4 regions of the Trichocoleus sp. AS-A1 genome follow, and region 4 is predicted to be linked to each of the others. Evidence: predicted binding sites of a transcription regulator. Region 4 holds the regulator's gene; each other region holds the start of a gene.
The links. The regulator NtcA, encoded in region 4, controls nitrogen genes in cyanobacteria. The targets are predictions, from matches to a motif close to TTTGTANNNNNNNNTACAAA.
Positions count from the first base shown of each region.

Region 1: a site for NtcA is predicted at 2,593-2,612, ahead of rpoD (RNA polymerase sigma factor RpoD). Genes of this name have one in related genera too.
Region 2: a site for NtcA is predicted at 2,964-2,983, ahead of lipB (lipoyl(octanoyl) transferase LipB). Genes of this name have one in related genera too.
Region 3: a site for NtcA is predicted at 2,697-2,716, ahead of NC994_RS01370 (ammonium transporter). Genes of this name have one in related genera too.

Region 1 covers NZ_JAMPKG010000016.1:71,710-76,938, forward strand. Annotated here, with positions in the region: gene NC994_RS14035 (hypothetical protein) at 44-823, shown strand; gene NC994_RS14040 (hypothetical protein) at 900-1,388, opposite strand; gene NC994_RS14045 (polysaccharide deacetylase family protein) at 1,478-2,164, shown strand; gene rpoD (RNA polymerase sigma factor RpoD) at 2,823-4,025, shown strand; gene NC994_RS14055 (chlorophyll A-B binding protein) at 4,172-4,327, opposite strand; gene NC994_RS14060 (glycoside hydrolase family 15 protein) at 4,530-5,229, shown strand, end outside.
Region 2 covers NZ_JAMPKG010000026.1:37,775-43,003, forward strand. Annotated here, with positions in the region: gene NC994_RS19070 (DUF3120 domain-containing protein) at 355-1,020, shown strand; gene NC994_RS19075 (FHA domain-containing protein) at 1,160-2,149, shown strand; gene lipB (lipoyl(octanoyl) transferase LipB) at 2,164-2,859, opposite strand; gene raiA (ribosome-associated translation inhibitor RaiA) at 3,358-4,014, shown strand; gene NC994_RS19090 (hypothetical protein) at 4,630-5,037, shown strand; gene NC994_RS19095 (metal ABC transporter permease) at 5,061-5,229, opposite strand, start outside.
Region 3 covers NZ_JAMPKG010000001.1:291,213-296,441, forward strand. Annotated here, with positions in the region: gene NC994_RS01360 (4-hydroxy-3-methylbut-2-enyl diphosphate reductase) at 1-77, opposite strand, end outside; gene NC994_RS01365 (SGNH/GDSL hydrolase family protein) at 177-1,043, opposite strand; gene NC994_RS01370 (ammonium transporter) at 1,136-2,623, opposite strand; gene amt (ammonium transporter) at 2,872-4,482, opposite strand.
Region 4 covers NZ_JAMPKG010000029.1:70,591-75,819, forward strand. Annotated here, with positions in the region: gene NC994_RS20440 (DUF3084 domain-containing protein) at 1-1,100, opposite strand, end outside; gene ntcA (global nitrogen regulator NtcA) at 1,348-2,019, opposite strand; gene fabI (enoyl-ACP reductase FabI) at 2,399-3,175, shown strand; gene hisB (imidazoleglycerol-phosphate dehydratase HisB) at 3,329-3,973, shown strand; gene NC994_RS20460 (WG repeat-containing protein) at 4,104-5,222, opposite strand.

The DNA of each region.
Region 1 (5,229 bases), on a different contig from region 4:
AACTCGTTAGGTATAATCTATCTGACTTAAGCAGGAAACTTTCGTGGCACAGGCGTCGTCTTGGCGACAACAACTCGTAAACCAGATCCAATTGGCTCTGTCGCAGAAACAATTAAAAATGCCAGTCCTCAAGCTGTTTCCCCGGCACCCAGATCAGGGATCGGGCAGCTGGCTGGTGGTGAGCGCCGTTGTGGTGGTGATGCTGTTCTGGAACTGGAAGCTCCTACTGGCTACCGGCGCTGGTGTGTTGGTAATGTTGCTGGTTTACCTGATGCAGGAGTGGGACTGGCAAGTACACTGGTCGAGCCTGCAACGGTTTTTTAGTGGTTCCAACCGGCAATTAACGCTTGCCGTTGGCAGTGGCGGCATTGCCAGCCTCAGCACCTATATGGCAGTTTCCATCTGGGTAGACTCTGACAGTCCCTGGATTGCTGCTGGTGCAATTCTTCAAGGTCTGGGCACTCTGGCAACCCTAATCCTGTTGGTCTGGCAAATTATTAGCCGTCAACTGAATCGGGATGAAGCTAACCTGAACCATTGGTTAACGGAGCTGACGCAGGTAGACCCCCTGAAGCGTCTGATTGCGGTTCGCCGACTTTGTGCCTTAGTCACAGAGGCTCGGTTAGAGCGGGAGCATCGACGTAGTGTTGCCGAATACTTTCGGCTGATGCTGAATCAAGAACCGGAAGCAGCGATCCGAGATGCGGTTCTCGATGGTCTGCAAGCATTGGAGAGTAACCAGCCGTTAATTAAGGGTAGTCAACCGTTAAAGACGCCTGTTGTTTTGAAGCGCTCTGTGGCTAAAGTCCGCAGGAAGAATTAAGCAGGGGGGCAGAGGAGCCGAGAGACAGGGAAGAAGCGATCGCCCCCGCTTAATTTTTGCTTTTTAATATCTCTTTTTAATTCTCAAACTTGGGTTCCGCTTTCTCCACAGAGGAATCATTGACTCCTAGCGTCAGCTCTAAAGGCGTTTGGGAAGGATATGCCTTGACAACCTCTCGATAAACATCGTAATTCGTCGGCAAGGCAACACTCTGCCCGTTGCTGCGATAAGTAATTTGGTAATTCACATCTCGCAAAATCTCTGGCTGGCTTGCCTTTTCGGCAGGTTGCAGCCGCTGTTCAATTTCATCAAGCGTGGGTCGTGGTGGCAGTGCAGACCACCAAAGTTCCCATTCGTCGGGGCCAATTACCGCGCCTTCTGGCTTCTCCCCATTGCGGTTGAGTAAGGAAGTAGAGCCAAAAGTTTCGATTCGCTCTTGATTGCGACCCGGATTAGTCGAGTAACCGACTTTCCAGGTTAAAGTTGTCCGGGCGGTTGCTTCATACTGGTTAGTGGTTACGGTGCTGCACCCAGAGAGAGCAAATAAAAGAGAAGCTCCCGCCAGTATGGCAAAACATGGTCTTTGTTGTTTAAATTGACCTTTGAGACTCACCGTCTGTTGACACCCATTAGAAAAACGACATCAAAGAGCAAATGCAGCTAGCTCCGCTATTTCCTATTGTGTACCGAATTCTTCAGCCTGCCTTTCCCCGTTGTCTGTGGTCGGGTACTGGAAATTCACGAGCGATCGCTCTCACGTTTGATGATGGCCCCCATCCCCAATACACTCCCGAACTCTTGAAAGTGCTAGACCACTACGGCATACCCGCCAGTTTTTTTTGGCTGGGTGTTTGCGTTAACCGCGCACCAGCGACTGCCAAAGAAGTCTACCGGCGGGGTCACTGGCTTGGGCTACATGGGTACGATCATCGCGCTTTTCCCAAGCTGAGTCCAGCTGACCTCAAACAAAGTATGGAACAGACACAGCAGGCGATCCAACACGCCTGTCAACTCGATCCACGATTTATTCGTGACGTTCGACCTCCCAATGGTTTGTTTACACCCCAGACCTTAGATTTATTGCAGCAGTGGAACTATCGACCTGTCATGTGGAGCGTGGTGCCGGAAGACTGGGTACAGCCTGGGGTTAGCGTCGTCGTACAGCGAGTTTTGCGGCAAGTCCAAAATGGTTCGGTCATTGTTTTGCATGATGGCTATTATGGAGGTCAAGATGTGGCTGAAACGACCGCCCAGTTAGTGCCTAAACTATTGCAGCAAGGATATCAATTTGTTACCATCGATGCGCTGTGGCAGCAAAGTCAGTTGACCTCTTTAACCTAAATACGAAATATATTGATGTTTTCTCTGTCACATTTTGGCTCTTGTTGATTAGAATGACGGAATAGAATTCAGCCATTTGTCGCAACCCATCGCCCATCAAGCGTCAGTAGGATAGAGTTGCATTTAAGCAAAATGCGAAATCAAGCAATATTTTCTCTAGTTTTGCCTAAACGTTCATTACTGCTTAGTGCTACTCTCCCCAAACCTTTGACGCTTAACTATAGGCTATTTATAGAAAGACAGCGCTCAACTGGCTGGAGGCATCACCAAATCAACCAGCGAGTGTTGCTGGTAAATCCTGTACAAGCTAGTTGAAGGAGATGAGATCGGAGTGGGTGTATCAATTCCAATCGGATTATCCATTGGGAAAAGCCGCCTTGACATTAACTTCATATTTGAAGGTTTAAATAAACCAAAAGCGTGCAAGTTTTGTGAGAAAGGCTACAATCGGAAAGGTTTTGAACACTACCAGCATTAACACCTATTTCAACGCGGTTATCGAACGCTGGCGTTGCACGCAAGCGCATTCTCTCTTTTCTCTCATTGAGCCAGTCAGCAAGCGTTGAAAGCTGGCAAGGTAAACGACTGGCTAACTTGTTTTGTAGATTAACTAACACCATCTTCTGGTCTTTAACTGAAGGAGCATGAGGAATTCGGCATGACCCAGGCCAACGACGTACTCGAAATCATCACTCCGCCTGAGAGCGAGTTGGATCTCTTAATTGATGAAGACGCGGATCAAGACGACTTTGTAGACGTAACGCCCGATGAAGACGAAGGTAAGCCTGGTAAGGTCAGTAGATCCCGTCGTCGGGTGCAAACGAAAAAGAAACACTACACTGAGGATTCGATTCGTCTCTATTTACAAGAAATTGGTCGGATTCGTCTCTTAAGAGCCGATGAAGAAATTGAACTCGCACGCAAGATAGCCGACTTACTAGAATTAGAGCGTTTGCGCGAGCAACTGATCGAAAATCTGGAGCGGGAACCGCAGGATATAGAGTGGGCTGAGGGAGTGCTGAAATCTGAGCGAGTCTGGGAACAACTCGCTACTCAGCTAGGGCGAGAACCCCAACAAGAAGAGTGGTCTAAAGAGGTGAAGAAGCGCCTACCAGCGTTCCGACATCGCCTCTATGTAGGTCGCCGCGCTAAAGACAAAATGGTGCAGTCAAACCTGCGTTTGGTGGTTTCGATTGCCAAAAAATATATGAATCGCGGCTTATCCTTCCAAGACTTGATTCAGGAAGGCAGTCTAGGCTTGATTCGAGCCGCTGAAAAATTTGACCACGAAAAAGGTTACAAATTCTCCACCTATGCAACGTGGTGGATTCGTCAGGCAATTACGAGAGCGATCGCAGATCAATCTCGCACCATTCGACTACCCGTTCACCTGTACGAAACCATTTCTCGGATCAAGAAAACAACGAAGCTTCTATCTCAAGAAATGGGTCGCAAACCCACTGAAGAAGAAATCGCTACTCGTATGGAAATGACCATCGAGAAACTGCGATTCATTGCTAAATCAGCTCAGTTACCCATTTCTCTAGAAACTCCCATCGGTAAAGAAGAAGACTCCCGTCTGGGTGACTTCATCGAAGCAGATGGTGAAACCCCCGAAGATCAAGTTTCTAAAAACCTCCTCCGGGAAGATCTAGAAAGCGTCCTCGACACCCTCAGCCCCCGCGAACGGGATGTGCTGCGTCTGCGCTACGGTTTGGATGATGGACGCATGAAAACTCTTGAAGAAATCGGTCAAATCTTCAACGTTACCCGCGAACGGATTCGTCAAATTGAAGCGAAAGCTCTCCGCAAGTTGCGGCATCCCAATCGCAACAGTATTCTCAAAGAATACATTCGCTAGACAATCCTTTTTAGCGAGATAAATAATAGTAGGGGCGGGTTTCTTTACCTGCCCCTACTATTATTTGGGAAACAAAAAACTGGGAGTTCCTAGATAAACTCCCAGCGAGCTTTTGAAATTGACCAAATTTATAAAATTGAAATATATTACATCAGACCCCAGAAGTGAAGCACGCCTTGACCTGTGGTGAGTTCAATCATCATGGCAATGAAAAAGCCGATCGTGGCAAAACGCCCATTCCAATTTTCAGCTTGGGGCGTAAAGCCAATCTTGGTTGCATCGTTGCGGTCTTGAGTTTGCATAGTCTTAACTCCATAAAATAAACTTTTGTTACCATCTGTACAAGAATGTAACTAAAGAATTGTAAACGCGCAGCAATCTGCTTCGCGAGGCAGATGAATTTTAGCTTTGGTGCGAAAATAAAAAGCACTTGGGCTGGATTTCTGACACTCTCTTCGTTTTGCCGGGGACGACCCCCAGCACCCCTCTCTTTAGGAGAATGATATGTTGCTAAACGCCTCACAACCGCTAAGCGATCGCCTAGACGATTACTACCACCAGATCAAGGCTGTCATTCTCAACCGTCAAAATCCGATTACGGGTCTGTTGCCCGCCAGTACTGCAATTAACGCCCACGGCGACTACACCGATGCCTGGGTACGCGACAACGTTTACAGCATTCTCGCCGTTTGGGGATTGGCGCTAGCTTACCGCAAAGTCGATGAAGACAAAGGGCGCACCTACGAGCTAGAACAAAGCGTCGTCAAGCTGATGCGGGGGCTGTTGTTCTGTATGATGCGACAAAGCCACAAAGTCGAGGGTTTCAAACAAAGCCAATCCCTCCTAGACTGCCTGCACGCCAAGTACAACACCAGCACGGGTGATGTCGTAGTCGGCGATGATGCTTGGGGACACTTGCAGTTAGATGCCACCTCGCTATTTCTGCTGATGCTGGCTCAGATGACGGCATCGGGGTTACATATCATCTACGCCATTGACGAAGTCAACTTTGTCCAAAATCTGGTCTATTACATTGGCAGAACTTACAGAACCCCCGATTATGGCATTTGGGAGCGAGGAAATAAGATAAACCGGGGGAATCCAGAACTAAATGCCAGTTCGGTCGGGATGGCAAAAGCCGCTTTAGAAGCAATTAGCGGACTGGATTTATTCGGAGTGCGCGGTTCTCAGGCTTCTGTAATTC
Region 2 (5,229 bases), on a different contig from region 4:
CAAGTCAGCCTTTCTTTTTTCTTCTTTGCGAGTCACCGGCAGAGGCATCTTGCGCCACTACACATAGCACAGGCATTACATAAGACGAGCAATTTTTAGAAAATCTCCGACTCTCAACGCCGAGTTCCTCCCAACTTCCCATTCATTTTCTGCCACCCTACTCCGAAAAGCCACTTGTATTGCTCAATAAAACTCAGCTAAGATTTCTATATCCCCCCCTAGGGCATTTTTCCTGTGATATCGTAAAAGATGTAAACTAAAGTAAAGAATATTAACAAAATCTTGTTTAACGATACCTGGTTTTCTAATTCATCTTCTTCTGTCCCTGGTAATCTTCCCCAGCCAAGTAAAACTCTGTTGGGGTTTTTTGATTGGGGAATCGGCACCCGCCAAGCTTGGTTAGTTTTCGCAGCTGCGTCTTTTCTGGTATCCGTGCCAGTGTTTGTGCAAGCCCCTTTAGTGCGGCTGCTACCAGAACTGAGTTTAGTAATGACAGCCGGGTGGGTTTGGCTGAGCGTGGTTCTCAGACGGCGTCCTGCGACTCATGTGTGGGGAGATTTGCTGCTGGGATTTAGCTGGAGTTGGTTGGCAGGGTCGATTTATTGGGGCTGGCTGCGCTGGGAACCCACGATCCACTTGCCGGTGGAAGCAATTGGTTTACCGTTTGCCTTATGGTGTTTGACCCGCCGTTGGGGTCTTGTCGGCAACCTATTTTATCTTGGCTCCCTGTTTGGCACGGCAGTAACAGATATATACTTCTACTTAGCTGGTTTGATTCCACACTGGCGAACCGTCATGCAAGTTGCACCAAGCGAGGCATCACTGGTTTTTCAAAGTGCGATCGCTCAAGTCAGCACCCCCTGGGGAACCAGTTGGGCAATCGTGCTTCTCGGAATCCTGTTAGGCGTTGGTCTGGTACCATTGCGATCGCGCCAGCTGCATTGGTGGGCGTTTGGTGGAGCCGTTTTGAGTACAATCTTGGTAGACGGTCTGTTTTGGCTGGCTGCTACTATGGCTTAAAAATATCTTGAAAGTGTCCCCTGAAAAATTTATTCATGTCGGGACATCTAGTTACAAAGGTTCCCAAATTACCCATCAAGCTCCAGAAGAAAGCTAAAATTTAACCACTCCATACGATGCGTCGTTGCTTCTCTAGCCTGTGGTGACTTTGCGACCCACTCCTTACTTACTCCTTCGTACCGAGTCCGGCAATCGCTATCTCCCCTTGGTAAGTAGTAACTGCTGGACAGTTGGTCGCAGTGACGACAACAATTTTGTGTTGCCGGATCGTTGGATTTCTCGCAACCATGCAATGTTGCAGTGTACCGAAACCGGCGAGTTCTACCTAATTGACCTAGGAAGTCGCAACGGCTCCTTTGTTAATGGCAGACGAGTCAGTATTCCAGTTACTTTACGCAATGGCGATCGCCTTACCTTTGGTCAGACGGATCTAGAGTTTCACTGTCCTACCGCCAACCGCAACAATGAGCCATTGCCAAGCGGGGACAAGGATACACTGACTTCGACTTTGCACGTACGCCGTCTGATGTCAGTCATGGTGGTAGACATCCGCGACTTCACAGTTCTCACCCGGCAACTAGATGAAAAAATATTATCGGCGGTGATCGGTACTTGGTTCCGCCATGCAGGAAATATTATTCGAGAGTATGGCAGCTGGGTTGATAAATATATCGGCGATGCGGTCATGGCGATTTGGTTTCATGGACCCCAAGGAGTGACCGATGAGGATATGCTCAACATTTGTCAAGCAGTGAGCGCCCTCCATAAAATCACAATGGATTTGAGTAATAAATATCCCGTGCCCTTTCCGCTGCGAATTGGGGCAGGAATTAATACGGGTTTTGCAATGGTTGGGAACACGGGTAGTGGCGATCGCCCCGATTACACCGCGATTGGGGATACGGTGAATGCGGCATTTCGTCTGGAATCTGCCACCAAGCAACTGGGTCTGGATATTGCTGTGGGAGAAACCACTCACGAATATCTCATCTCTTTAGCAAAGCAAGAGACTGGTTTTAAGCAATATATCGTCAATCTCAAGGGCTATGAAGTGCCCACCGTGACCTATGCAGGCTCCTACGCTGACTTAGATAGTTTTTTGCAGGTCAATACGCTCAATAAAGACTAAACAGCAATAAACAATTAGCAATTTTGCACAATTAGCTGAACGTGGAAAACTTCCGCAAAGGCTTTCGCTACTTCTTGGCGCACTTGGTGCAAGTCAATTCCGGGTACGAATTGGGCAAGACTGCCAACCGACTTATCAGCAATACCGCAGGGGACAATGCGCTCAAATCCGGTAAGGTCGGGACAAACATTTAAGGCAAAGCCGTGCATGGTAATCCACTTGCTGACCTTAATGCCAATCGCTGCAACCTTACAGCCTTCCAGCCAAACGCCAGTCATTCCGGCAACGCGATCGCCCTTTAACCCGTAAACATCCAGTACCCGAATCAATACCTCTTCTAACTGCCGCAAGTACCAGTGCAAATCTTGCTGGTAATAGCGCAGATTAAGGATTGGGTATCCCACTAACTGACCCGGACAGTGGTATGTTACCTCACCCCCTCGTTCCACTCGGAAAACCTCCCAGTCGGTCGCTGCGGGATCAAACTTAAGAAATTCCAGACTGGCTCCCTGTCCAAGCGTGTAAACGGGCGGATGCTCTAGCAAAATCAGGGCATCCGCCAGACTAGGGTCGTTGATGCGTTCGGAAACTAGCGATCGCTGCCAGTCCCAAGCTGCCGAATAGGGCATCTGCCCCCGATTGTATAACCGGAGTTGGCGCAGTTGCTCCGAGGCTTTCCCAGTAGACCCTTCAGACTTACTTAAAATCATGGCAAAAATCAACAGTAATTTGACTTATATTTTTTGCATAATTAATCTGCTGGAATCAAGAAATGTCAAAAGATGCAAAGGATTCTGAAGAGAAGTCAAAGGCATAAGTTCTCTAGAATACAAAGTGCTAGTGTTGAAGTTATAACCTCAAGTGTTGAGGGAGGATGTCTCTTCAAAATAACCCCAAAGATAGACTTGGAGATCGCAACCAAGCTGGGGAATGTACATTAGTTAAATAGCACCCTAGGAAACCTAAACAAAAACAGCGGCAGTTGCTTATTTGCGATAGAGCTGCTGACAACCCCTCTAGCTGGGGGACTGCCAGCAAGAACATCCTAGCAACAGTGTGAAATCGGGAAAAATTTGCTACTGCTCAAAGTTTTGGCTCCGTTCAACGTTTGCTAACACCAAAAAACGGGAACGCGATTGCTACTGAGAAAGCCGCAATTCTGCTGAGCTTTCTAAATTATCACAACGGTACAGCATGGAGTATCCGGTATGAAGCTTGTTATCCACGGCAAAAACATTGAAATTACCGACGCGATTCGTGAGTACGTAAATCAAAAAATTGACAAGGCAGTCAGCCACTTTCAGAGTTTAACGAGCGAAGTAAACGTGCATCTTAGTGTGGCTCGCAATCCCCGGATAAATCCAAAACAAGCCGCTGAGGTGACTATCTTTGCCAACGGTACAGTAATCCGTGCTGAAGAGAGTAGCGAGAGTCTCTACGCGAGCATCGACCTAGTTGCCGATAAAATTGCCCGCAAACTCCGGAAATATAAAGAAAAGCGTCTGGATAAGAAGACTCAGACTCAAATGAAGACTGGCATTGCGGTAGAACAAGAGCCAGTGCCAGAGGATCTCATTGGTTCTCGCACCCCCGAACTCCCCTCAGAAGTGGTGCGTACCAAGTACTTCGCAATGCCGCCAATGACGATGGACGAAGCCTTGGAACAGTTGCAACTGGTGGATCATGACTTCTATATGTTCCGCAATGCCGAAAGCGGTGAGATTAACGTTATTTATGAGCGCAACCACGGTGGTTATGGAGTAATTTTGCCGCGTAACGGGAATGGACATACCCATCACAAAAATGGCAAAACTGACAACCACAGCAGTGGAACGGCAGAAAAGTCAAGCTCTGCAAAGGCATAAACAGAACTGAAGAGCATCTAGATTCTCGTTCCCAGACTCTTAGTTGGCTCTGACTTGATCGGGTAGGGGCATCCACAAGGAATGCCCCTACCTTCCTGATTTCACAGGATCGCCCCACAGGTTGTAGAGAAACTTTTTCTTGCAAATCGCACTCGCCACTACTGTGCTGGTATTGATTCCAATTTAGGTTGCGATCGCTTTCCCAGCCTCATTACGAAACTGAGCGATCGCACCTTGCATTGCTCGTAGTTCATCTTCTGAAATTCTTAAACAATTTGTCTACATAACACTTTGTTGAAACCCTAATTTCTAACGATCAACACAAACAAGAAATTAGATAAACTTAGCGTCACAGTAGTTTTATCCCTGGGTTTTCTTCGGCAGCCACTTGCAGGTATCTTTCAACTAAGTGCTGCTATCGTTCCCTTCAAAATCAACCAGATGCAGTTGAAACTTCAAAACAACTTCTTTCTCAACTTTTAAAGGAGCTAGTTGGCAATAAGTAGGATCGTCGTTGCGATGAGTGGGTCAACATGACCAAACCTATATTAAGCCAGAGGATGAGAAGGATAAACAAGTATTAACCTGAGACAAGCGGGTTGTACAAAAAACAGGTTGGTAGAGAAAAAGGAAGGTAAAGTCATTATGCATGAGGTATCAGAGGAACACGCGAAGGCCGCAGAGGAACACGCGAAGGTCTCAGAGGAACATGGGAAGTTAATCGAGGAGGTAGGAAAGACTCTAAAGGAGCGTGGAAAGAGCGCCCAAGAGCATGGAAAGTTGATAGAAGAGTACGGAAAGGCCACACAGCAGCATGCGAAGGCATCGCAGCAGCACGCGAAGGCATCGCAGCAGCATGATGGAAACTCAACAGAGGAATTCGTGAAAGCTGCACAGGAACACTCCAAGGCAACAGAAAAACATACCAAAGCAGTCAAGGAGTTCCTCCAGGTAGCACAGGAGTTCGTCCAGGTAGCACAGGAGCAGGTAGAGACATCCAAGAAATTGTTGGACAAACGATAACTTGATTTGGATATCTATATGCCTTACGAGCGCGATCGCATCAGCTGTTTCAACTCTCGCCAAACTGGCGAGAGTTGTCCAAAATCCGATTGTTTATTCGTGAAGATTCCGTAGCTAGGGCTGAATAATAAAGCTAAAACAAATAATCCTGATGCAACTAATACAATCGCTGGGCCGGAGGGCAAATTTTGG
Region 3 (5,229 bases), on a different contig from region 4:
TCCTCTTGATGACCAAAGCCCTTGCGATGGTAGTTCTCAGAACTGTTTAATGACCGTTTGAAGGCTTTTGTATCCATGCAGCCGTTTCCTCTCTCATTCTGGTGGTTCTCCTCGTCGATCATAAAATGCCTGGACGCTCAGCTGGCGTTACCCAGCAAAGTCAAAGCCAGGAATTTTTAATTGGCTTTGCTGGGTTCTGTTTCCACCTGCATGAAGAATTGAAGGGCATAGCGCCAAATAACATAGCCTTGGGGACTTAGGTGCAAGCCATCCGTCGTCAGTTCGGGCTGTATATTGCCGTTACTATCGGCAAACAGGGGATAGAGATCGAGATAGCTGACAGATTCCGAACGAGCGATCGCGCCCAGTTGTCGGTTCAGTTCGCGGATGCGACTGGTAGGGATAGCAATCAGGCGATCGCGTCCCACCCAGGTTGACTTTTTACCGCCGTGGGGCAAAATCGACTGCACAACAATCTGTGCTTGGGGATGAACCCGTCGCAGATAGCGGATAATCTGTCGCTGGTTCGCCAGAATTCTCCGATCCCCCACCCCTCGGATCAGGTCGTTAATGCCAATCATCACCAAGATCGTTTCCGGCTGAGTTTCGTCCAACACATCCAATCGGTTGAGCAAACCCCCCGAAGTATCTCCAGAAATTCCTTGATTGAGCCAAGTGCGCTCTGTTGGCAATAGCTCCGAAGGAAACCACAGACTGAGCGAATCCCCAGCCAGTACGGTTAAATGTTTGGGATTTTTGGTTGCGGCTACCTCCGCTTCTTGCCTGAGCAGCGTCACCCACTGAGCGTAATTCAGCTGGTGGCGCGGCCCTAACGCGGGTGTGGAAGGTAGTGTTTTCGTCAGCAGGCTGGTAGAGACGTCTTCTGGGATCGGCTCTACAGAGGTAGCATCGCTAGCTTGTAACCTAGCTGATAGCCACCGATCCCGATTCAGCAACAAAATTACTGTTAGCATCAGCAACCCGTTGGTAGCTAGGGACAAAAGCGCCCAAGCCGGAAGAAAGGTTTTCGAGCGAGTGGACACACTAAATCAGATTCAGCACAGGTTGAATTTAATCTTAAATTGCTAGCATCCACAAATCGAGCGATCGCCTAGCTGCCAATGGAAATTGCCAATTATTCGCCTTTGAAGCTCAGTCCAGTGGTAAAATCCTCTCCATAACCTTCTTCACCATGCTCGTTGATGTCTAAACCTTGGTCTTCAGCGTTAGGTTTGACTCGCAAATCCATCGCCAAACTTAAAAGTTTGAGGATAGCAAAAGTGCCCACCCCGGCAAACACATAAGTTGCTAAGACACCGACAATCTGTTCCCATAATTGGACGGGATTGCCGAAAAATAAACCGTTGTCTCCTGCTGAGTTAACGGTTGTCGTCGCAACCAGACCCGTCAGAAGCGCCCCTATCGTCCCGCCAACGCCGTGGATAGGAAAGGTATCCAAAGAATCGTCAAACTGCAACTTGGCTCGGAGACTGACGGCAAAGAAACAGCAAACAGAGGTAACGGAACCGATGAAGATGGCTCCGAGCGGATTCACGTATCCGGCTGCCGGGATCACGCCAACCAGTCCGCCGAGGAAACCGCTGGCAATGCCAATTGCTGTCGGTTTGCCTCTGAGTAGCCATTCCAGGATGACCCAAGTGAGACCGCCGGCTGCCGCAGCGACCATTGTGGCGACGAAAGCTACCGCTGCTAGGGAACCTGCTGTTAAAGCACTCCCGGCATTAAAGCCAAACCAGCCAAACCAGAGCATACCGATTCCGAGTAGCACGTAAGGCACGTTATGGGGTGCGTGTGGTGTCACCATGAAGCTTTTTCGCGGCCCAATCACCCAAGCGGCGACGACAGCAGAGACGCCAGAGCTGATGTGTACGACGGTTCCTCCAGCAAAATCTAAGGCTCCAAATGTACCGATCCAGCCTTTGCCCCAAACCCAGTGAGCTAAAGGAGAGTAGATAAAGGTAGACCAAAGCAGGATGAACCAGAAGTATGCCTTGAAACTCATCCGCTCCACGATAGCCCCAGAAATTAGGGCTGGAGTGATGATGGCAAACATCATCTGGTAAACCATGAACACTTGATGGGGAATCGTGCCAGCGTAACCGACCGGATCGGGTTGGTCGAAGGCGACGTTATTCAAAAATAGCCAGTTCAGGCTGCCAATGAAGGGATTGGCACTGAAAGGAGGATCGGCTCCAGGGGTCAAGGAAGTGGGTGCAAAGGCGAGGCTATAGCCCCACAGAGTCCAGGTAACGCCGACAACTCCCATGAGGATGAAGCTCATCATAATGGTGTTGAGGACGTTGCGCGATCGCACTAATCCGCCATAGAAAAAAGCTAACCCAGGCGTCATCAGCAGCACTAGGGCTGATGAAATTAGCATAAATGCGGTATCGCCTGTGTCGATTTTCGGAGCCTCAGCAACCGCTGGCGACGCTTCCTGACGCGAAGCATCGGCTGGTTCCCCAGGAACCGTTGCGGGAGCGGACAATTCCGGGGAAGGACTCACCGAAGGCGATGCGTCTTGGGCAAGCGCATTTCCTACCATTGGGCCACCCAGAAGACACAGCGCCAGTATCCAAGTAATGAGAACTTTCTTGATCACTGATTTGGTTCCATCAACGCGATCGCTTTGTTAAGCAAATGAATCTGATTGCACCAATTTCAATCAGGTCAATTCTGTATCAAAGTATACAAATTAGCGGAGTTGCCTATAAATATTTCACCCACAGATAGACGACAAAAATGAAATCCGCCCTACTCGCAACTCTATAGAGTTGGGAATAGGGCGGACTCTATGGGGAAAGGAGAAAACTCAAAAGAACAAAATGCTTTCTTTTGGTTTATCTGTCGTTACTTGACATATTCACCGGGCGAAGTCGGCATTCCACCATGCTTACCAGTATCAGAAAACCCAGCAGAGCTTCCTTCCTTAAGGAATCCACTGTAAGCTTCCATGCCATGTTCTCCGATATCCAAACCTTCAAACTCCTCTTCTGGAGTGACTCGGATACCGAGGGTCGCTTTCAACGCCAGCCAGAAGATTGTACTGAGTAGAACGGTTATGCCTCCCACTGTGACAATACCAATCAGTTGAGTGATCAACTGTCCGAGACCACCACCGAGCAATAACCCCTTGGTTGGGCCAAGACCCTCACCGTACCAGGAATAGACACCAGGACCAGCAGCAAATAAACCCACTGCCAGAGTCCCCCAGATACCACAAACCAGGTGAACTGAGGTCGCGCCCACCGGGTCATCAATTTTGATTTTGTCAAAGAGAGTGACAGCGAAAACAACTAATACTCCGCCAACCAAACCGATGATCAAAGAACTGCCAATGCTGATAAAAGCACAGGAAGCTGTCACCGAAACTAAGCCAGCCAAAATGCCGTTGATAATCATCGACAGATCCGGCTTACCCAGGTACAACCAAGCTGTAATGGTAGCGGCAATTCCACCCGCAGCACCCCCCATGTTGGTTGTCAGGGCAATGTGAGTAATGGCGTTTGGATCGGCAGCCATTGTGGAGCCAGGGTTGAAACCAAACCAGCCCAACCAGAGAATCAAAGTGCCCAAGGTGGCAATGCTCAGGTTATGACCAGGGAAAGCAACGCTTTGCCCGTCTTGATATTTACCAAGCCGTGGCCCTAAGAATGCGGCTCCCATCAAAGCAGCCCAGCCACCCACTGAGTGAACGACCGTGCAACCCGCGAAATCCCAGAAACCTCTGGTTTGCAGCCAGCCACCGCCCCAGACCCAGTGTCCGGTGAGCGGGTAGGCAATCCCGACGAGTAAGAGGCTGAAGATTAAGAAGTCAACAAACTTAATTCGTTCTGCAACCGCTCCAGAAACAATCGTGGCGGCTGTTCCGGCAAATACTAGCTGAAACAAAAACTTAGCAGCTAAGGGAACGCCAGCCCATTTCAGAGAGCCAAAAACACCTTGATAGGCATCGTTGGTGGCAGGGCTGTTATCGGCTCCGCTCAAAAACCACCCGCTCAAACCAATGAAAGGATTGCCGTCCCCGAACATCAAGCCAAAACCAATCGCCCAAAACGCGACGGTTGCTAGAGCAAACACAATCAAGTTTTTGGCGAGAACGTTGACCGCGTTTTTCTGGCGGCAGAAGCCAGTTTCTAGCATACAAAAGCCAGCATTCATGAAAAACACCAGGAAAGCCGCGATCGCTACCCATAGGGTGTCTAGCGCTACCTTCAACTCGGCTGTTGTCGGCCCCTCAGCCGCCGGAGCATCCTGGGCGACTGCTGCATAACCCCACACCATCACAATCAAAATGGCGATAGGAATGCAAGCTTGCCAACTTGGAGTCAGCCGCTTAATGGCAATTTGCAACTGCTTAAACATCGTGGCAGTCCGGGGAGATTGGACTTGCCAATTAGAAGACAATCGCTTCTTTTTGGCTTTCGATTTCTTCTTTTTGAGCGTTAATTTAGGCATCATCACTGCACTTTCCTCAATCAGTCCAACACATCCATCGGTTTAGTCAAAAATCAGTAAATCCAGTCATTTGAAGTGAGTATATGACAAAACCTTACAGGCAACTCGTTAGGGATTTTTTCCTTTATCAACATCTAGACGGGATGTCTAATTTGTCCGGGAAATTTTAAGATTTTGTATTTTCCGAGGCGGGATATTCTGTATCGAAAGTTACATTTTTAGATTCTGGCTCTGGCATCTCAACCCGCAGAACTCTCCTGGAAGTATAAATCGCGGGAGTTTGAGCGAACTTGGAGCTAAATTAGTTTATATCCATCTATGGGGGGATGACCCAAACAAGAGCCTAAATTTATTAAGCGAATCCATTAAGAGTTCAGAAGCTTAAATTTCCCCAAAAATCCCATATTATAGAAACTTAAATTAAGCAATTACTTTATTAAATAAATGCTTTTGTAGAAACTTTCCTATAAATTAAATGCAAGTTTTTTTATTTTATATTTAATGAACAGATAAAAACTGTTACTAAAATAGCAAAAACAAGGTTATCAATTTTTTTTTGCACAAGATTAAATTTGACTTTGATCGCGAAACATTCAACGAATAGATTTGGTCTAAATCTCAAAGAAACCGCCCCTGTCGCCCCTCCAGTTCCGCTAAAAATGAAATCAGCAGTTTTCTTGACGCACCTCGCTATCGGTAAACAAAGCGATTGGTATCAAAAAATTATTCTTGAGATTTCAATCGTTTCTC
Region 4 (5,229 bases):
GCTTTAATCGCTGTCCGATTCGCTTCCCGTAATAGCTGCTCAATGACCTGTCGGGCTGCGGCTGGCTCGACAATACGAAAAACGCCAGCCGCCAGAACCTGACCGCGCAGCAGAGCCAGACTACCCTGACGCAAAGTTTGATAAGACTGGTAATACTGTTCTAAGGTTGCCACTTCCTGCTCTAGGGAAGCTTGTTGTTTTTCGAGTTCTTTAAGGCGATTTTCTCGCTGGGCAATCACCTCATCTCGTTGAGAAATTTTGTTATCAAGTAGAGATAAGGCTTTGTCTCGCTGGGCAATTTGCTCATCGCGATCGCTCAGGCTCTTCCGAAAGGCAGCAAGTTTCTCATCAAGTTCCACAAGGGCTTGATCCCGCTTGAGAATTTGCTCATCGCGTTGGCTAATTGCTCGGTCTTGCTGGGCAATTTTTTGGTCGCGCTGAGTCACTTTCGCTTTGAATTCAGTAATTTCAGCTCTGACTTGATTTCGCTGCTGGAGCAATTCTTGGCGTTCTGCTTGAAGTTGTTGGATTTCCGAACGTAGCGTCTTCGCTTGCCCAGAGACAGAGGTCAGCTGTTTTTGGGTTTGCTGAAAGCTGCTGGCGACCCGACTCAGTTCGCTTTGAGTTTGATTTAGTTGCGCCTCCGTCTGGCCTTGTTTAGCCAGCGCAGCTGCCAAAGATCGATTAATCGCATCTAAGCGCTGCTGAGCGACAGATTGCTGGGTGCGAGCTTGAGCGAGTTCCTTCTCGACTTGCTCTTTTTGGGCGGCGGTTTTAGCAAGTTCGCTTTCGGTTTTCCGTTTCTGCTCGTTCGCTTTGGCAATATCCTTACTGGCTGTCTTGAGTTTTTTCTGCACTTCTTGGAGTCTAAAAACTCCAATCCGCAATTGTTCGCTTGTCGCAAAGATGATTGTCAGTGTTGAGGCAGAAATCGTTAGTCCCGTTAGAATCGTTACTAAAACAGCTGTTTTGCGGGGACGCAGATTGAACAACGACAGGCGTGCTTTTCCCACGCGCGTGCCAATGCGATCGCCTACCGTTGCGATGACGCTTCCCAACACTAAAATAGACAAAATCAGGAAGAGCGCACTGTCGGTCATTGTCTGCTACAGTCATTCCAGTTACAGCCTATCGCATCGCAGGCTAGAGAAAGGGTTAACAGGAATTAAAGATCGAAGGTGAAATCGGAAAGGTTAAAGGTTGCAAGGTTGAAAACTATCCGCTTAAAACCTGACACCTTTTAACTCAACTCCCGACTAAATGTTAAAACTGGATAACCTGCTCGCGCTACCATGCCGTTTTAACCAACAACCTAACCTACAACCTGACGAGAGCCTCTAGCTGTTTTCAAGTAAACTGCTGACTCAGTGTAACTGGGTTGTGTACCGTAATTTTTTTCTTGTGGATAGAAATCATTTTTTCCTCCCGCAAATCTCCCAGTAAGCGGGTGACAGTTACCCTGGTGGAGCCGATTGCTTCTGCGATCGCTTGATGAGAAAGCTTCAGATCGATCGTAATTCCATTGGCGGTAGGAACGCCAAAATCACGGCACAGAATCAATAGAAAACTCACCAAGCGCGATCCCATATCTCGGTGAGCTAATGTCTCAATCATCATTTCTGTTTGCAAAATGCGCGAAGAAAGCCCTTGCAGCATCAACATCGATAGCTCCGGATTATCCTTGAGCGATTGCTCTACCTGATCGATCGGTGCCGAAAGCAGCTCCACTGGCGTAAATGCTACAGCGTGATAAAACCGATCCGAACGATGCCCTGTAATTAAGGACAGTACTCCAAAAACGCTGTTTTCTCGCAGCAACGCCACGGTAATTTCTTCCCCAGCTTCATACACGCGAGACAGCTTTACTGCACCTTTGAGCAAAAAGTATACCCGTTCAGCCGGGTCTCCTGGGAAAAAGATCGTCTTGCCCCGCTCAAAAGTTTCCACCACGGGTGGAAACGCCCCACCTCCCAGTTGACGGAACACAGCTGCTAGCGGTCTATCTTGCGTCACTGCCACTTCCTTTTTCCTAAATGCTGCCCTACAGACTTCTGCAACTTTCTGTCGGAGGAACTTTAACCATAGCAAAACAACTATGAGAGTTTTCTGACATTAGACACAGATAAACTGACTTCCAAGCGGTTTTTGTGCTATTTGATACAAAATTTTAAAGTAGTTTCCCCGGCTACCTTCTTTAGTTCTCTCCCTGCTCAAGGCAAGTAAGATTATGACGGAAAATGTTGATATCTTGACAGTATCTGCGCTATCGGGTGGGATGCATGGTGAGTAAGGAGGCACGCTCCTTACCCGTACTAGACAGCCTTGCTCCGGGCGATCGCGATCTTGAATACTCCCCTAAATCGGATATCCTCTAATATTGCCTTCAAAATCGACATTTATGCTAGATTTAACCGGAAAAAACGCCCTTGTCACCGGCATTGCCAACAACCGATCGATCGCCTGGGGGATTGCTCAGCAACTGCACCAAGCGGGTGCGAATCTAGGAGTGACTTACCTGCCAGACGACCGGGGTCGCTTTGAAAAAAAAGTGGCAGAGTTGGTAGAACCCCTCAACCCCAGCTTGTTTTTACCCTGCGATGTCCAGAATGAGACCCAAATTCAGTCTACATTTGACGCCATCCGCGATAAGTGGGGTAAGCTAGACATCCTGATCCATTGTCTTGCCTTTGCGAACAAGGAAGATTTATCAGGTGATTTTAGCAACACTACCCGCGCTGGCTTCACCCAAGCTCTAGAAATTAGTACCTATTCGCTGGTGCAACTTGCCGGGTCAGCAAAACCACTGATGACAGAAGGCGGCAGTATTGTCACGCTGACTTATCTAGGCGGCGTTAAGGTGATCCCCAACTACAACGTAATGGGAATTGCCAAGTCTGGATTGGAAATGAGTGTCCGTTACCTGGCATCTGAATTAGGTCCACAGAATATTCGCGTGAATGCAATTTCGGCAGGTCCTATCCGCACTTTGGCATCGTCGGCGGTAGGTGGCATTCTGGATATGATCCATCACGTTGAGGAAGTGGCACCGCTGCGACGCACTGTAACTCAGAAAGAAGTGGGAAATGCGGCTGCTTTCTTGTGTAGCGATTTGGCAAGTGGCATTACAGGTCAGGTGCTGTATGTCGATGCGGGATACGAGATTATGGGGATGTAAAAAGAATCAAACATTAAAAATTAAAAATTAAAAAGCAAAGATTCTGCTAATTTTTAATTTTTAATTTTGCATTTTAAAGGCTTTCGCGTCTCCCAGATGCTCAGTAAAGTAGGATAATAAACTTAACTTTATTTTCTTGAGTGAGCATCTGCGATGCAGGCACGCGATCGCCAATTTACACCTTCTCCAAGCATTGAACAGCTTTTGTCTCCTCGGATGGCAAGGGTTCCCCGCAAGACGGGCGAAACGGATGTTATCGTCACCGTCAAATTAGACGGGAATGGCACTTGCAATGCAAAAACTGGCATTCCGTTTTTAGACCATATGCTGCATCAAATCGCCTCTCACAGCCTGATTGATTTGGATGTAGCCGCGACGGGAGACTTGGAAATTGATGACCACCATACCAATGAAGATGTGGGAATTACCCTAGGAATGGCGTTGCATCAAGCACTGGGCGATCGCAAAGGAATTGTCCGATTTGGGAATTTCCTCGCCCCTCTCGATGAAGCGTTGGTTCAGGTAGCGTTAGATTTTTCCGGACGTCCTCATCTGAGCTATGGCTTAGAGATTCCCACTCAGCGAGTCGGGACTTATGACACCCAGCTGGTGCGGGAATTTTTTGTGGCGTTGATCAATCACAGCCAGATGACGCTGCACATTCGCCAACTAGATGGAATTAATTCGCACCACATTATTGAAGCGACGTTCAAAGCGTTTGCGCGATCGCTCCGCATGGCAATCGAAGTTGATCCCCGTCGTGGCGGTACGATCCCCAGTTCTAAAGGCGTGTTATAGGTTTCCTTGCAAATACACTCCGATAAAGGCAACGAGAGCCAGGGAAATCCTCACCAGGCTCTCGCTTCATTCTGCTGAAGTTTCCGCGACCACTGACTCTCAATTCTTCTATGTCTTCAGAAATGAGAACTTATGGAAGAGGTTTGCGGATATAGCCATATTTATTGCCAATCTTAACTTTTGCTAGCCCTTGCGAAAAAGATTGAGCGCTATCAAATTGGGGTTTAATTACGAATTTGCCACTCTTATTGATATAGCCCCATTTGTCGCCGTTCTTTACCGCTGCTAGGTCTTCTGAAAAGTTATAAATATTATCAAATTGTGGGGGAATGACAACATTGCTTACCTTGTCAATATAGCCTACCTTAGTGTCTATCGTTATGCCCGCCAGTCCTTGAGAAAAGTCCCCAGCCCAATCAAATTGGAGTGGAATAACAAGATATCCCATTTTGTCAATATAGCCCCACTTATTATTACTGGATATCACTGCTAGTCCTTCCGAAAAAAACTTAGCTTCCTCAAATTCCAACGGAACAATAACGTCTCCCCGATTATCGATATAGCCCCATTTGTTGTCTTTTTTGACTGGCGCGAGTCCTAGGGCTGATTCACTGCGATCGCTTATAGAAAAAGATTCAGCAACATCAAACTGGGGCTGAATGACGAAGTTGCCTTTCTTGCCGATATAGCCCCACTTTTTACCGATTTCTACCGCCGCCAGCGCTAACGCAGTGCGATCGCTTATAGAAAAAGATTCAGCAAAATCAAATTTTGGGTTAATTACCAAGTTCCCTTTCTTATCAATATATCCCCACTTTCCATCTATCTTTACCGCTGCCAGCCCTTGAGAAAAATTCTTAGCCAAATCATATTTTGGTTTAATGACTAAGTTGCCACTCTTGTTGATATAGCCCCACTTGTTCTTTAGTTTGGTAGCCGCTAACCCTTGGAAAAAAGATTCGGCATTATCAAATTGAGGTTTGATTGCGAAGTTGCCTTTATTATCAAGATAGCCCCATTGGCCGTCTATTTTGACTGCTGCTAGCTCTTCTGAAAATGAATCAGCCCAGCTAAATTTAAGCGGGATGACTATTTGCGAATTACGGGCTTGTCCCTCAGTTGCATCAAAATTAACTTGAGAAGTCCGAAAATTTGAGATGGCTTCACATCCAGAAATTAGAGCGATCGCTAATCCAAACAGAAGGCTGGCAACCGCGACAAGCAATCTGTTGTGAGTTGCAATTTTCATAAAAGTA